DNA from 3 places in the Psychrobacillus mangrovi genome. Region 3 is predicted to be linked to each of the others. Evidence: riboswitches for the same ligand, from Rfam matches in the RefSeq annotation. Region 3 holds a riboswitch; each other region holds the start of a gene.
What was found. Region 3 has a riboswitch for S-adenosylmethionine ahead of WAX74_RS09780 (O-acetylhomoserine aminocarboxypropyltransferase/cysteine synthase family protein). Riboswitches for the same ligand answer to the same signal wherever they lie in the genome.
Positions count from the first base shown of each region.

Region 1 (5,074 bases), on a different contig from region 3:
ATGACCATGGCCTGTTTCAGCTGGCTTCCGAGGTGCAATATCTTTTACCGCTTCGCGAACTGCTTGAATATGGGCAGGAGTAGTTCCACAACATCCACCTACTACATTTAGCCATCCTTTTTCTGCAAAACCCTTTAACTTTTTCGATAACGATTCAGGTGATTCATGGTAATGTCCTTCTTCATCCGGTAAGCCTGCATTTGGGTAACAGCTAACATAGCCAACTGATAACTCCGAAAGGGAGCGAATATGATCTGTCATAAATTCTGGCCCAGTTGCACAGTTAAGCCCCACAGAGAGTGGTTTAATATGTTCAATCGAAATATAAAACGCTTCAATACTTTGACCCGCAAGCGTCGTTCCCATAGGCTCGATTGTTCCAGAAATCATTATAGGAAGGTCCTTACCCGTTTCTGTAAATGCTTGCTTTATTCCAATGGTTGCAGCCTTTACGTTTAGCATATCCTGACTTGTTTCCAACAGGATAACATCGGAGCCACCTTCGACCAATGCCTTTGCTTGTATGTAAAAGTCATTTGTTAACTCATCGAAGGTTATTCCACCTGTAACAGACAATGTCTTTGTTGTCGGTCCAATTGCACCAGCCACAAATCTCGGCCAGTCGGGAGTAGATAATTCAATTGCAACCTTCTTCGCAAGCTGTACTGCACGTATATTAATTTCATGCGCTTGGTCACCAAGATCATATTCATTCAATACGACAGGTGTGCCACCAAATGTATTCGTGCAGATGATATCTGCTCCGGCTTCTAGATATTCCCGATGAATTTGTTCAATAACAGTTGGTTTGACAACGTTTAAATACTCGTTACACCCCTCGTATTCTTCCCCACCAAAATCTTCTGGAGTGAGATTCGCATTTTGGATCATCGTCCCCATTGCGCCATCAATAATAAGAATTCTTTTTTGAAGTTCCTGTTCAATTAGATGCTTTGACATAGCTGTTTTCTCTCGCTTTCTTTGCGTCAATCTCTTTAATATGGCGAATTAATTCTAGTGACATATCTACTCGGAAAAACGGGGTAATAATGTAAATACCATTAAATAATTCCGCAGCAGTGTCAATAAGCTCTTTAGCAATTTGTATACCTTCCGCAGTAGAGCGCTCTTTATCTTCTCCACAAGCACGCATACGTTCTAGTACTTCGTCTGATAATTTAATACCTGGCACTTCATTGTGCAGGAATTCGGAATTACGACTATTTGTCAGTGGCATAATCCCAAGGAAAATTGGGGTTGATAAATGTTTTGTCGCTTCATATATTTCTTCAATTTTTTCTTTCGAATAAACAGGTTGGGTAATGAAATAATCAGCTCCACACTCGATTTTCTTCTCTAATCGTTTTACTGCGCGATCGAGTACCCGAACATTTGGATTAAAGGCAGCTGCCACAGAGAAATTGGCTTTTTTTCGAAGCGATTTTCCTGAGAATGAAATACCTTCATTTAGCTGTTTAATTAATTGTAGTAACTCTAAGCTTGATACATCATAAACACTTGTTGCACCTGGAAAATCTCCAATTTTAGTTGGATCTCCGGTAACAGCCAATATATCATGAATTCCAAGTGCATCGAGACCCATTAAATGTGATTGCAAGCCAATTAAATTCCGGTCACGACAAGTAATATGAGCCAGTGGACGAATATTGTTTTGTAATTTTAACATCGAGCCCATCGCCATATTGCTAATACGAGGAGAAGCAAGTGAGTTATCTGCCATCGTCACTGCATCAATTCCAGCTGCATTGAGCTGTTCTGCGCCTTCCATAAAAGTGGTTGTATCTAAATGGCGTGGCGTATCCAGTTCCACGATGATTGTTCTTTCGGTTTTTGCTTTTTCATGAAGCGGCTGATTAATAGTTGGTTCTGCTTCTTGAATGATTATCGGCTTTCTAGGTGTTACGATTTTATCTGTAATTGGAGGTAGGGTTCCAATTCTTTTTTTCACGGCTTCAATATGTTTTGGTGTTGTACCACAGCAACCGCCTATTAATCGAACTCCTGCTTCACGGAGGTATAGAGCAGCTTTTCCAAAATAATCTGCCTCAGATTCGTAAACTATACGACCATCCTCCACATCGAGTAAACTCGCATTAGGATAAGCCGAAAGAAATGCTTTTTCAGGTAAAGTAACACCTTCGAACGCTTGAATCGTATGATGAGGACCAAGTCGGCAATTGACACCTACAATATTTGCCCCTAATGCTTCAAGATGATGTAATGCGTCATTTAGCGATATACCGTTTTGCAAGATGCCTGGATCATGCATCGATACTTGCGCAATAATCGGTGTATCCGTCAACTTTCGTAGATGCGTAATCGTTGCTGAAAGCTCCTCAAAATCATAGTAAGTTTCTAATAATAATCCATCCGGATTTCCTGATAGTAGTTGGGTGGCTTGTTGATTGACCGTCGCAATAATTTCATCAATGGTCGCATCACTCTTTCGAATACCGCGAATTCCACCAATCGTACCAAGTACGAATTGTCCAGCTGGCGCAGCTACTCTTTTTGCGATTTGAATCGCCGCTTCATTGATTTCTTTCATTTGATTCTCTAGTCCGTATCGTGCCAATTTGATCGCGTTCGCACCATACGTATTCGTCTGAATAATATCCGCACCTGCAACTATATAGTCCTGGTGAATCTTCTCAATGATCTCTGGCTTCTGGATATTTAGTTCCTCATTACAATAATCGATTCCATATGAATAAAGCAGTGTCCCCATCGCTCCATCAGCAGTCAACACATTCGTTTGAAGCTTCTCTAATAAACCCATTCGCAATCATCCTCTCTCAAATAAAAAAAGCCTTCCATGAAAAGAAGGCTTTACGAGTATGTAAAATTCGTCCCTTCTCATCTATCAGACACTTAAGCATCTGCTGGAATTAGCACCTGACCAAACGGCTGGTTGCTGAAGCTTCAAAGGGCCAGTCCCTCAGCTTCTCTTGATAAGAATTCAGTATTCAATTTTTAAGTTAGACTTATCGTACCTTTATTCAACTAAAGCGTCAAGACGTAGATTGAATTTTCTACATATTTAGAGTGTTTTTATTATCCGATTTTTGGTGATTATTATCCGATTTTCTTGAGTTATTATCCGATAATCCCGACTTATTATCCGATTATCACACTTTATCATCCGATTCATCAATTTATGACCAATTCCACTTATAAATTGTGTTGCGTTTAGATGAGCCCTCTCTCGTTAGCCCCATAGAATTTAATATGCGGGATGCGGCCTGAAAAGAATCCAATCTGAGAAAATATCTACATTGCCGATTATTAATACTATCCCCAATTAGCATAAACCACTCACGAATCGCCTTCTCATGCGCCAAGCGATCTACGTGGCCACACCGAAAACAGTTCCAACCGTTTTTCTTTTTAACCATCCCATGCGTCTCACACTTTTCACAAAAGACCCCTGTCAGCAATTCATGTGGATTAATGCCCCAGCGACCGCACATTGGAAATGGCAAGTATGTTTGATGACTGGCAATTATTTTCTCAGCCACCTCGCGTATTTCATCTACTGTTAAATACACATTTTCCCGAACCATATTCCGCAAAAATACTGGAATCGTCGAATGAAGAACCGCGGGATATTTTACCGAAGGCTCTACAACCTTCACCCTTGAATTCGTCAACACGATTACACCATACACAGGAATTTTCACTCCTTGCAATCTCAGCCAATCTTCGAGCAAATATATATTTCGTTCAATCTGAACCTCTGGACTCTCAAACACATCCACTTTTCCCTCTTCATTCTCTCGCATAAGCTGAGAAGGATTCTGCTTAAAACGTAAACTACCACCAATATTTTTACTCTCCAAAACCACAGCAAAGTACTGAGTTAGAAATACTGTATCTATTTGAAATTTCCCGTACGATTCTAAACTCACATCATGTAGCACCACATACTCAAATGGAAATGAATACTTCTGAAACACCCAATCCATTCGTACCTCTCCATATACGCCTGCCTTTGCCATTTGCATTTTCGAATGAATCAACTCCTTCATCTCGTGTGTATCTGGCAACCTTCTATTCAATATCTGTAGACCAATAATGCTATGTTCATGCGAACGCGTTTTGACTATCATTTTAACACCCCCAATCGCATCGTATCACATATACAAAACATGTAAATTTCACTAAAACAGCAACAATTTCATTCCTACAATTAAAAGAGGACCAAAATCGAATTTTGGTCCAAAAGTTACTTCTTAAATTAAATTCTAGCTGCAATCATTTCCGCCGTTTCCTTACCATTTTTAATACATGCACCAATTCCAACTCCATAATAGGAGCATCCAGCAAGCAATACATTCGGAAGCATAGATTCTAATTTCTGATTCAATGACTTTATCGCTTCGCCATGCTCTAAATGATAATTTGGCATTTGTTCATTCCATTTAGTTACCTCTACTACTTTAGGTTTGCCGTTAAGCTTCAGGCTCTTATCAATATCTTGTAAAGCTACTTCCACCAACTCTTCCTCACTCATATGCTTCATACTCTCGAACGCTTGATTGGTGCTTTTGTAAAACATTCGAACGAGCAAGTTTCCACTCGAAGATGTATGCTTCCATTTCCGGCTCGTCCATGTGCATGCATTACATTTCACGTCACTATTTTCCGAAACAATAAAACCAGTACCATCAGCAGGTAACTGCTCATCGAGAATATCAAAACCAAGATAAATACTAATTAATGATGAATTCTTCAATTTATTAAAATCCACATCTAAGTCTTTATCTTGCAGTATGTTCTGCGTCACATTATGCGGAGTCGTTAGTACTACAAAATCAGCTTCAATAGTTTCTCCATTTGCCAATAAAACATCATAACCCGCTTCTGTTTTCATAACTTTCTCTGTATGTACTCCCTTTATAATAGTACATTCGCTCAATTCTTCCTCCAAGCGATTGATTAATGCAGAAAGACCCCCTTTAAAGGAGATGAATTTTTTATTTGCCGCTGCTTCGAACTTTTCTTTATGAGCTCCTAACCCTTTAATGATGCTGCCGTACTCGTTTTTATAGTC
Region 1 covers NZ_JBAWSY010000020.1:38,810-43,883, forward strand. Annotated here, with positions in the region: gene metH (methionine synthase) at 1-960, opposite strand, end outside; gene WAX74_RS17800 (bifunctional homocysteine S-methyltransferase/methylenetetrahydrofolate reductase) at 941-2,800, opposite strand; SAM riboswitch class I at 2,875-2,979, opposite strand; gene WAX74_RS17805 (nuclease-related domain-containing protein) at 3,177-4,130, opposite strand; gene WAX74_RS17810 (protoporphyrinogen oxidase) at 4,259-5,074, opposite strand, start outside.
Region 1: it holds a riboswitch for S-adenosylmethionine, as region 3 does, so the genes downstream of both, WAX74_RS17800 (bifunctional homocysteine S-methyltransferase/methylenetetrahydrofolate reductase) here and WAX74_RS09780 (O-acetylhomoserine aminocarboxypropyltransferase/cysteine synthase family protein) in region 3, are expected to answer to the same signal.

Region 2 (5,074 bases), on a different contig from region 3:
TAACCAATGCCGGAAGTAGAGGATATAGTTTCCGCAACTATTAAAGTAATCCACATCATGCCCAATGAAAAACGGATACCAACTAAGATGGAAGAGAGAGCACCTGGAAAAATTATATTTAAAAATAAGGAAAATTTGTTTAATCCGTAGATTCTTCCCATCTCAATCAGACCTTGGTCAACCGATTTAATTCCATGATACGTATTCAGGTAGATAGGAAAGAGAACACCTAAAGAGACAAGGAATATTTTTGCCTCCTCTCCGATGCCGAACCACAATATAACGAGGGGTATCAAAGCTAGGTGTGGAATGTTCCTTAACATCTGAACAGATGTATCCGTAAGCATTTCAGTTGTACGAAACAATCCATTTAGTAGACCAAGTATAAAACCAATGCTACCACCAATAAAGAAACCGATTAATGCTCGCCAAAGGCTTACCCAAACGTGATGAAACAACTCACCAGTTTTCATTAGCTCTATAGCTGCAAAATAAACATCAGTAGGGGCTGGCAGAATTTTAGTTGAGAGTATGCCTGTTTTTATAGAAATTTGCCATAGAAGAAGTAGTGAGAAAGGTACAATCCAAGGGAGTGTTTTAGAAAGGATAGAAGAAAAAGAATGCTTCAATTTCCTTCATCCTTTTCAAATGAATAAACACTATCCTCAACATTTATTTTATTTGGGATAATTTTTAATTCATAGAACGTATCTGCAATTTCTTGCTGTTCTTTTATGATTTCTGCCGTAATTTCTTGTACACCGTATACTCGTCTTTCAACAGCCAACCTCATCGAGGACTCATCGATACCGAGAATACTAGAAAGCATAGTGGTTAATTCCTCTGGATGTTCATTTGCCCATTCACTTGAATGTTGGATTTCCTCTATGATGATTTTTGAGATGTCACTGTGTTTCGCGAAATCAGAAGAAGCAAGAAAGTAATCTCGATCAGATGTTAGTCCTTCTCCGTTCACTAAAAGACGGGCATCGGTTGCCATTTCTGTATCTGCTGTAAACGGATCCCATACTACCCAAGCGTCAATATTTCCTTGTTCGAATGCAACTCGTGCATCTCCAGGTGATAAGTACGCTGGTGTTATATCTTCATAGAGAAGATCAGCTTTTTCCAATGCTTTCACAAGTAAATAGTGAGAGCTTGAGCCTTTAGCGAAGCCAATAGTTTTTCCTTTAAGATCCACAAGTGTCTTAATTGGGGAATCGTTCTTAACTAGAATTCCTGAGCCCTTAAATTTTGGGTTTCCTACTGCGATATATTTCAGAGTAGCCCCTGAGGACTGTGCAAATATAGGAGGTGAATCACCTGTTCTACCAAAATCAATGCTCCCAGCGTTTAAAGCTTCGAGTAAAGCCGGCCCAGCTTGAAATTCAAACCATTCGACCGAGTAATCGAGAGACTTTAATCGTTCTTCCAATGTCCCTAAATTTTTTAAAATAATTAATGGACCATTTTTCTGATATCCTATTCTAACTGATTGTTTGGTAGTTGTTTTTGACTCAGCCTCGTTATTGCTAGAACAGGCTGATAGGAACATTGCAACAATCAGTAGTAGACTAGTAAACAAAGCAAAAGGCTTACATATTCCCCTTGATTTCAATATTGGTACACTTCCCCTCATCGTATAGCCAAATTTAAAGTGATTAGGCAAATTCATCGGCTCAATTACAACCTATGCAATAAAAAAAAGAATTTTTAGGCCTGTCTTGAATCTATTAAATTTGTTTTGCATAAAAAGTAATAAGTAGAAAGGATGAAAACAAGAGCGGTTGAAATACTATGTATAAGTAATTCTATGTGGGAGGAATAATGATGAACCAATCATCCTTGTTTGAAGACAGAGATATTGGATAGTTCAACTGTGCAATTGTTCCGCCTACATATTATAATGCCCTTTTTATTTTTTTAGAGGAATGAATGGATAAAAAGAACTTAATCCAAAGACAAAAACTAGAGAGATTTTCTTTTTTGCTAATAATTCGTTTTTAACGGATAATTAATTGAAAGCAGAAAGAGTAATTTTGCAAAAATAGTTTGAGGAGGTTTTTTAGAATGGAAGAAAATCAGGGGAAAATTGAAATTGGTAATATCTTTACGGTGCTAGATGAAAACGATCAAGAGCAAGATATGGAAGTGCTTGGTCTGTTGACGGTGGATGAAGTTGAATATGCTGCAGTCGGTTTTGTAGAAGATATTCAAGCAGAAACGGAAGATGACATAGATGTTTTCTTTTTCCGATTAGAAGACGAAGGAGAATTGTCTTTTATAGAGGTTGACGAGGAATTCGAAAAGGTTTCTGCTGCATTTGCTGAAGCAAGCAATCAATAATAATCAAAAGGAAGAGCCAAAATAGCTCTTCCTTTTTCTTTTGTTGAAGAGGATAAGGTAAAAATGAGTTAATGATTCATAGTATTTTACTATCAATTGAAAAAAATATTCTATCATTCAAAGTATTGCAAATTTGTCATGAAAAGTGATAGGATACATATTAATAATTATTGTTAAAAGTTAGGCTAATTTGAAGAGTTGGAAAGAAAATATAATACGAAAGTATTTTATTTTTTTACCTAATCCCTACTATAACGATGCGAATAATTTATTTAGAGTAATAGAGTAGAAAAGGTATTTATTAAAAAGACAATTTCATATTTTAAATTCTTATCAAGAGAGGTCGAGGAACTGGTCCTATGAAGCCTCAGCAACCAGTTATTACATAGTTAATAACACGGTGCTAATTCCAGCAAGTATAAAACTTGGTAGATAAGAAGGAGACTTTTTTATGCATGGTCCTTCTTATTTGAAGGACCATTTTGTTTGTTCAAATTATCTCTAACAATAAAAGGAGGAAAAATAATGACAGAGCAAAAGAAGTTGAAGCTAGGAGTAATCATTCATGGAGTTGGTGGAAATATTTCTGGTTGGAGACATCCTGAAATACAAACGGATGCAAGTGTAAGTCTAGATTTTTATAAAAATCGTGCTCAAAAAGCAGAAGAAGGCAAGTTTGATCTTGCTTTCGTAGCGGATGGGTTATATATCAATGAAAAATCAATTCCCCACTTCTTAAATCGTTTTGAACCTTTGACCATTCTATCTGCGCTTGCTTCCGTGACTTCGAATATCGGACTTGTCGGAACTGTATCCACATCGTATAGCGAGCCGTTTAATGTGTCTCGTCAGCTTGGATCACTAGACCATATTAGTGGAGGTCGGGCTGGGTGGAACATTGTCACTTCCCCTTTAGAAAAAACGGCACTAAATTATAGTAAAACGGTAGAAGAGCATCCGAATCATCCAACGCGTTACAAAATTGCTGCTGAATATTTGGAAGTTGCAAAAGGTCTTTGGGATTCATGGGAAGATGATGCGTTCATTCGAGATAAAGAATCAGGTGTGTTCTTTGACTCAGAAAAGTTACATGAGTTGAATTATAAAGGAGAATATTTCTCTGTTGCTGGTCCACTTAATATCGGTCGCTCAAAACAAGGGCGTCCAATCATTTTCCAAGCAGGTTCCTCCGAAGATGGTAAGAACTTTGCAGCAAAGGAAGCGGATGCGATTTTTACTGGTCATGGTAATTTGCAAGATGCACAGAAGTTTTATAAAGACGTAAAAAATCGAGCAATAGCATTCGGACGCAATCCAGATGAAGTTGTAATTATGCCGGGAATAAGTCCAATCATAGGAAAAACGGTAGAGGAAGCGGAACAAAAATACTTGGAAATTGCAAATTTAGTTTCTATAGAACAGGCACTTGCCTTTTTAGGAAGATTTTTCGAGCATCATGATTTCTCTCAATATCCATTGGATGAAGCATTCCCGGACGTTGGAGATTTAGGTTCAAACAGTTTTAAAAGTGAAACGGATCGTATTAAACAAACGGCAAAAGAGCAAAATCTAACACTTCGTCAAGTGGCACTAAGTTCTGCTACTCCACGTACGCCGTTCATTGGGACACCGGAACAAGTTGCAAATCGTGTACAAGAATGGTTTGAAGGTCAAGGTGCAGATGGTTTTATTGTTGGATATGATTTACCAAGTAGTTTTGATGATTTTGTTGACCTAGTTGTGCCAATTCTTCAAGAGCGAGGAATTTTCCGTAAAGAATACGAGTCTGATACATTGCGAGGAAACTTAGGTATCCCTTATCCGATAAACCGTTATGCGAAGGAAGTAGTTAATAAATAGAAGTTTCCATATTTATAATCCTAATATTTTAAATGCGTAAAGGGGGACTCCAAGTGAAGGTAAAAGAATATAACAGCACATATAATTCGAATACCCTACCAAGTCTTCAATCTCATGATATAAACAAAATTTTAAATCTACCGGATTTGCTCTTTTATACTTTTTGCAATGAAACTTACAGTATAAACCGCGGCATATACAACACAATTGATCAATGGTTTTATGAACGTGGGTTAGTAAATATCTATAAACGTAGAACGTTTTTATTGTCTTTTTTAAGCTTTATCAATGAAAGTAAGCTAAATCAAAATCAACATAACATGGTTAAGTTTGGTCCTGGAGGATTAACAAAAGAATTAGAGGGATTTTTTCTAAACTCTGCAGGTCAACCAGAGATATAAGGATTTCATAGAGATTCTATTTTTTTATAAATTTAAACTTACTAAACATATATGATTAAAAATCATTAATTTTAAAAGTGTGGAGGTAATAATAATGATGGGTTTTAAAAGGTCAAAATCAATCTTTTTTACATTATTTACAGCATTAATACTAGTAGTATCTGGTTGCAGTCAATCATCAGGGACCAATCAAGGTGCACAAACTTCGGCGACGGATAATACTTCATCTAATCCTGTTTCAGGTGGCGAGCTGTCTTATGCACTTGCAACGTCCCCAGATACGCTAGATCCACATCGAAGTGGGTTAGCTGTGTCCGTTCGTGTATTTAGAACAATTTTTGATAGTCTTGTTGTCCAAGATGCGGATAACAATATCCAACCATGGCTGGCAAAAGAATGGGCCGTATCGGAGGATGGTAAAAGTTATACGTTTAAGTTGCGTGATGATGTGAAGTTCCATGATGGAA
Region 2 covers NZ_JBAWSY010000006.1:5,384-10,457, reverse strand. Annotated here, with positions in the region: gene ssuC (aliphatic sulfonate ABC transporter permease SsuC) at 1-608, opposite strand, end outside; gene WAX74_RS09990 (sulfonate ABC transporter substrate-binding protein) at 626-1,675, opposite strand; gene WAX74_RS09985 (DUF1292 domain-containing protein) at 2,071-2,346, shown strand; SAM riboswitch class I at 2,674-2,785, shown strand; gene WAX74_RS09980 (LLM class flavin-dependent oxidoreductase) at 2,872-4,206, shown strand; gene WAX74_RS09975 (hypothetical protein) at 4,260-4,607, shown strand; gene WAX74_RS09970 (ABC transporter substrate-binding protein) at 4,702-5,074, shown strand, end outside.
Region 2: it holds a riboswitch for S-adenosylmethionine, as region 3 does, so the genes downstream of both, WAX74_RS09980 (LLM class flavin-dependent oxidoreductase) here and WAX74_RS09780 (O-acetylhomoserine aminocarboxypropyltransferase/cysteine synthase family protein) in region 3, are expected to answer to the same signal.

Region 3 (5,074 bases):
ACCCAAGATTTAAGTAAACTAGAGCCACTTTTTAAACAGGCAATTACAATCTTTTTAGCTTCGATTAAAAAAAGGGGGAATTGATATGAAAATCGGGTTCATTGGAGACAGTCTAACAGAAGGTAGACCTGGCATTTCTTTCTTTCAAATATTAAAAGAAAGGTATCCGACTGCCACTTTCGTCAATCTTGGAAAACCAGGGGAAACAGTTAAAAGCTTGCATCTACGGTTAACAAAAACGAAACTAGCCACTGATTATGATTTAGTCTTTCTTTGGATTGGTGTTAACGATGTATATTCTAAACTCTTGAGTGTTCAAGCACAACCAGTGGTAAATGATCATGAGGAGTTTAAAAAGGTATATGAGAAAATTTTAGATATGATAATTTCTTCTTCTAAAAAAGTAATTGCCATATCGCCATCAATAGTTGGAGAAAACCTTCAGAATTCTTCTAATAAAGAAACAAAAGAGTTGGCTGCCATCATTGAATCCATTAGTAAAATGAAAGGGATAGATTATGTTAATCTACAAACAGCTTTTGAGGAGCACTTAGTTAATATGAACAGCTCAGATTACATTAGCACAAATCCTTTGAGAGTCATGCTGGATGTTTTCTTCTATAAGAAACCCTCTAAAATCGACGAGTTATCTAAAAAAAGAGGACTTCATCTAACTTTAGATGGAATCCATTTAAATAGTACTGGTGCAAAAATAGTAGCGGACGTATATGCAACAAGCATAGATCAATTATGTCTCCAGAAAAACTAGCTAAAATTGCATTGAATGGCGTTCATAAAAACAAACCCATTATTTGTCCAATGCCATTGCGCAGAACAATAGACATCTTTTTTACACTGGTTCCTACAACCCACCGTTCACTTATGAAACTAGTTTGTAGGGAAGGTAGAAAAGCACGAATTTCTTAGACAAAATAACTCCGAGTACTCGGAGTTATTTACCGACAATATAAGTCTTTAAAAGTGCGGCACGCTCACGTAAGCGGACTTTCGCTTCCACCACTTCGGGAGTCTTTGCTGCTACCACATCCGTTTCCCAATCTAGTTTTTTAGCAAGTATTTTTGCTCGCTGTAGATGGTAGTCACTCGTAATGATCGTCACAGACTTTACGTTTTCTGGCAATAACTCTTGGGAAAATAATAAATTTTCATAAGTAGATGTCGACTGATCTTCAATGATTAGCCTGTCTTCTGATATTCCATTATCCAAAAGAAAATTTCTCATTACGACCGCTTCCTCAATATCTTCGTCAGGTCCTTGTCCTCCAGAAAGTACAAAGGTAACATGAGGGTATTCATTGGCATACGCAAGTGCAGATTCCAATCTGTACCTTAATGAAAGCGAAGGAACATTCCCTTTTTTTACTTTTGCACCGAGTACAATGGCGTATTCGTTTGAACCATCAGCTTTAGGATTTAAACCGTCTTCCATCCATTTACTAGTAAGCGTCCACAAACCAACCCCACCGGCAAGAACAAACAAAGGGATAAGCACAATCCACCTCATTTTTTTAGTCATTCCAATTCACTCATTTCTTTTATAAAGAAGGTTTTTTTCTTTTTAAAAAAGTAGAAATTCTCATCTCTTCTTTACGAGCTAAACGACGAAAGTTTTCTATATGCAAAATGAGTGCCATTACGAATAAAAAGCTCGCAATTGCAACTGGTATATATCCTTCCGAAAACCATATAGCCTCGCTTAAAAATACAAAATAAAAAACAAAAACACCAATTAATAAGTAGTCCGTTAAAATAGTTGTACCAATTAATAATAAAAGCCCGATCAACCCCACAGGCCAATAAATAGCTAAAAGGATGCCAATAATAGAAGCTGTTCCTTTTCCGCCCTTAAATCCAGTATAAATAGGAAAGTTATGACCTAAAATGACAGCAGCCCCAGCTAAGTAAAGAAGTGCATCCTGTTCTAAACTAGAAAATGAACCATTTTGCTGCATAAAAAGCCTGGTTGCGATAATCACAAATACACCTTTAAAAATATCGATGAAAGCGACAAGTATTCCGTATTTCATTCCAAGCACAACGGCTGCATTAGAAGCACCTGAATTTTTGAGACCTTCTGCTTTAATATTGATTCCGCTAAAAAACTGAGCGACCTTCGAACCATGAATAGAACCAATTAAATAACTTATTATAAAAATAGTAATAATCCATATTCCCATTACAACACCTCCTCAAAATAACCTCCATACATTAAACGTACAAGCCTTAAAGAAGTTTCAGAATTTTTATAAAAATACTTGACTTATAGATTAATAGAGTTTTATACTTTGTAACAAGATGGAATAACTAATCTAATACTCTTATCAAGAGTGGCGGAGGGAATAGGCCCTGCGATGCCCGGCAACCAACAAGTTCTAAACTTGGAAAGGTGCTAAATCCTACAAATTCACGAGCGAATTTGGAAGATAAGAGGAGGAATATGCGAAACCGCACCCCTCTTCTTAAAGAAGAGGGGTTTTTGTTGTTTGTCCGACTAACGATGCGTTTTCTGGCAGACATAGGTGCTTTTGCGTGTCTTTTAATCCTCTCCTGCATCCATATGTGCCCATCTAAAAATATTATTTAGGAGGAATTCAAAATGTCAAATTTCCAACCAGAAACACTTCTTTTACACGGTGGTCAGCAACCAGATCCAGTTACAGGTTCACGAGCAGTGCCAATTCACAAAACAACTTCTTTTGTATTTCGTGATACAAACCATGCCCAAAATTTGTTTGCACTAAAAGAGACGGGCAATATTTATTCACGTATAACTAATCCTACTGTAGATGTTTTTGAACAACGAGTTGCTCTTCTTGAAGGTGGAACTGCTGCTGTTGCACTATCTTCTGGTATGGCGGCAATTGCATTTTCCATTTTGAATATTGCAGGAGCGGGCGATGAAATCATTGCAGCGGAAAACTTATATGGTGGTACTTTTAATTTATTCGCACATACATTGCCTCGTTATGGTATTAGCGTAAAATTTGTAGATTCAACTGATCCAGAAAACTTCCGAGCAGCAGTGACGGACAAAACGAAAGGGTTTTTTGCTGAAATTATTGGGAATCCAAGTTTGAATGTGCTAGATGTAGAGAAAGTTTCAGCGGTTGCAAATGAAGTAGGTGTTCCATTATTAGTGGATAATACATTTGCAAGCCCGTACGGTGCTAATCCAATTAAACACGGTGCCAACATTGTGATCCATTCAGCTACGAAATGGATCGGCGGACATGGAACAACTATCGGAGGAGTAGTTGTAGATGGTGGTAACTTTGATTGGAATTCAGAAAAGTTCCCTGGTTTTACAGAGCCAGATGTTACCTATCATGGCTTACGATATGGAATTGATGTTCCAAACGTAGCGTTTGCAATAAAACTACGTGTTCAATTGCTTCGCGATTTTGGTCCTGCACTAAGCCCAGAAGCAGCATTTTCTTTTTTACAAGGTTTAGAAACACTTCATCTACGAGTGCCGAAGCACAATGAAAATGCACAAAAGATTGCAGAGTACTTATCTAACCATGAAGGAGTGGAATGGGTTAACTATTTAGGTTTAGAAAATCACCCGTCCCATGAAATCGCACATAAATATTTACACAATGGCTTCGGTTCTATCTTAACTTTTGGAGTGAAGGGCGGAAAAGAAGCGGGAAGACATATTATTGATAATATTGAGATTTGGTCCCATGTAGCAAACGTAGGAGATGCAAAATCATTAATTATTCATCCTGCATCTACAACTCATCAACAATTAACACCTGAAGACTTAGTGAAATCGGGTGTTACAGAAGACTTAATCCGCTTGTCTGTTGGTCTAGAGGCAGTAGAGGATTTACAAAATGCACTTGATAAAGTACTTGTAGGAAAAACAAATGTCCTCTCTAGATAGAATTTTGTTGTTAATTGGGCTAAAATAGTCTACAATATGTAAAATAGTCAATCGTAAAAAGTTGCGATAGAGATTTTATTAAAATATGAATGTAGAAGCTCAATTGTGCAGATTCAAGTGGAGGAGAAAGTATGGCGAAAATAAAAGCAGCGATTCTAGGTTTTGGAACAGTTGGCCAAGGAATTTATCACATTGTGAATGAAAAAAGAGAAGATCTTAAAAAGTCTTTAGGATTAGATATTGAAATTAGTGCTATTCTAATTAATAATTTAGCAAAAGAAAGACCTGCAACGCCTGGTGTTCTAGTTACAGATGATTTCGAGGATATTATTAATATTCCTGGACTTCAAGTTGTGTTTGAAGCTATTGTGAACGAAGAACCAGCCTATGGCTATCTATGTAGAGCCATTGATAAGGGATGTCATGTCATTACAGCAAATAAAGTGATGTTCTCTAAATATAGTATTCAGCTACATGAACGTGCAAAGTCACGTGGTGTTTTTATCGGATATGAAGCAACAACAGCAGGCGGGGTTCCGGTTATTAAAACATTGAAAAATTTACTTCAAGTGAATTCAGTGAAAAAAATTCAAGGTATTCTAAATGGAACTTCTAACTATATTTTGACACAAATGCGCTTAAATGAATGTCAGTTTGACGACGCTCTAAAAGAAGCGCAAGCGTTAGGTTATGCAGAAGCCGATCCATACAATGACATTTCTGGCCAAGATGCATTCCGTAAGTTAATGATTCTGAGTGCACTTGCATTTAAAAAACAACCGAATTGGGATGACGTACGTGTAGTTGGTATTGACGAGATTTCATTAGAGGATGTGAAAAAAGCGAAGCAAGAAGGATTTCGTTATCGCCATGTTGCAGAAATAGAGCAAGACGAAAATGGAGAGCTTTTCGCTTCTGTAGGACCACAACTTGTTGGTCCAGATCATCCGTTATATGCTATCGAAGGTGTAAACAACGCAGTTTCCTTAGATACAAACTATATTGGTACGCTTACACTTGTCGGACCTGGAGCAGGTATGTACCCAACTGCAAGTGTCATGGTAGAAGATTATGCAGAAATCATTGGCAAACGTGCAGGGTTCATGATTACAATCTAAAAAGAGAATAAAGGGTTTCTCCTCATTAGATTGAAGACAAAAGGCA
Region 3 covers NZ_JBAWSY010000005.1:197,127-202,200, reverse strand. Annotated here, with positions in the region: gene WAX74_RS09800 (TetR/AcrR family transcriptional regulator) at 1-84, shown strand, start outside; gene WAX74_RS09795 (GDSL-type esterase/lipase family protein) at 86-769, shown strand; gene WAX74_RS09790 (YdcF family protein) at 953-1,537, opposite strand; gene WAX74_RS09785 (glycerol-3-phosphate acyltransferase) at 1,557-2,198, opposite strand; SAM riboswitch class I at 2,337-2,451, shown strand; gene WAX74_RS09780 (O-acetylhomoserine aminocarboxypropyltransferase/cysteine synthase family protein) at 2,618-3,910, shown strand; gene WAX74_RS09775 (homoserine dehydrogenase) at 4,042-5,028, shown strand.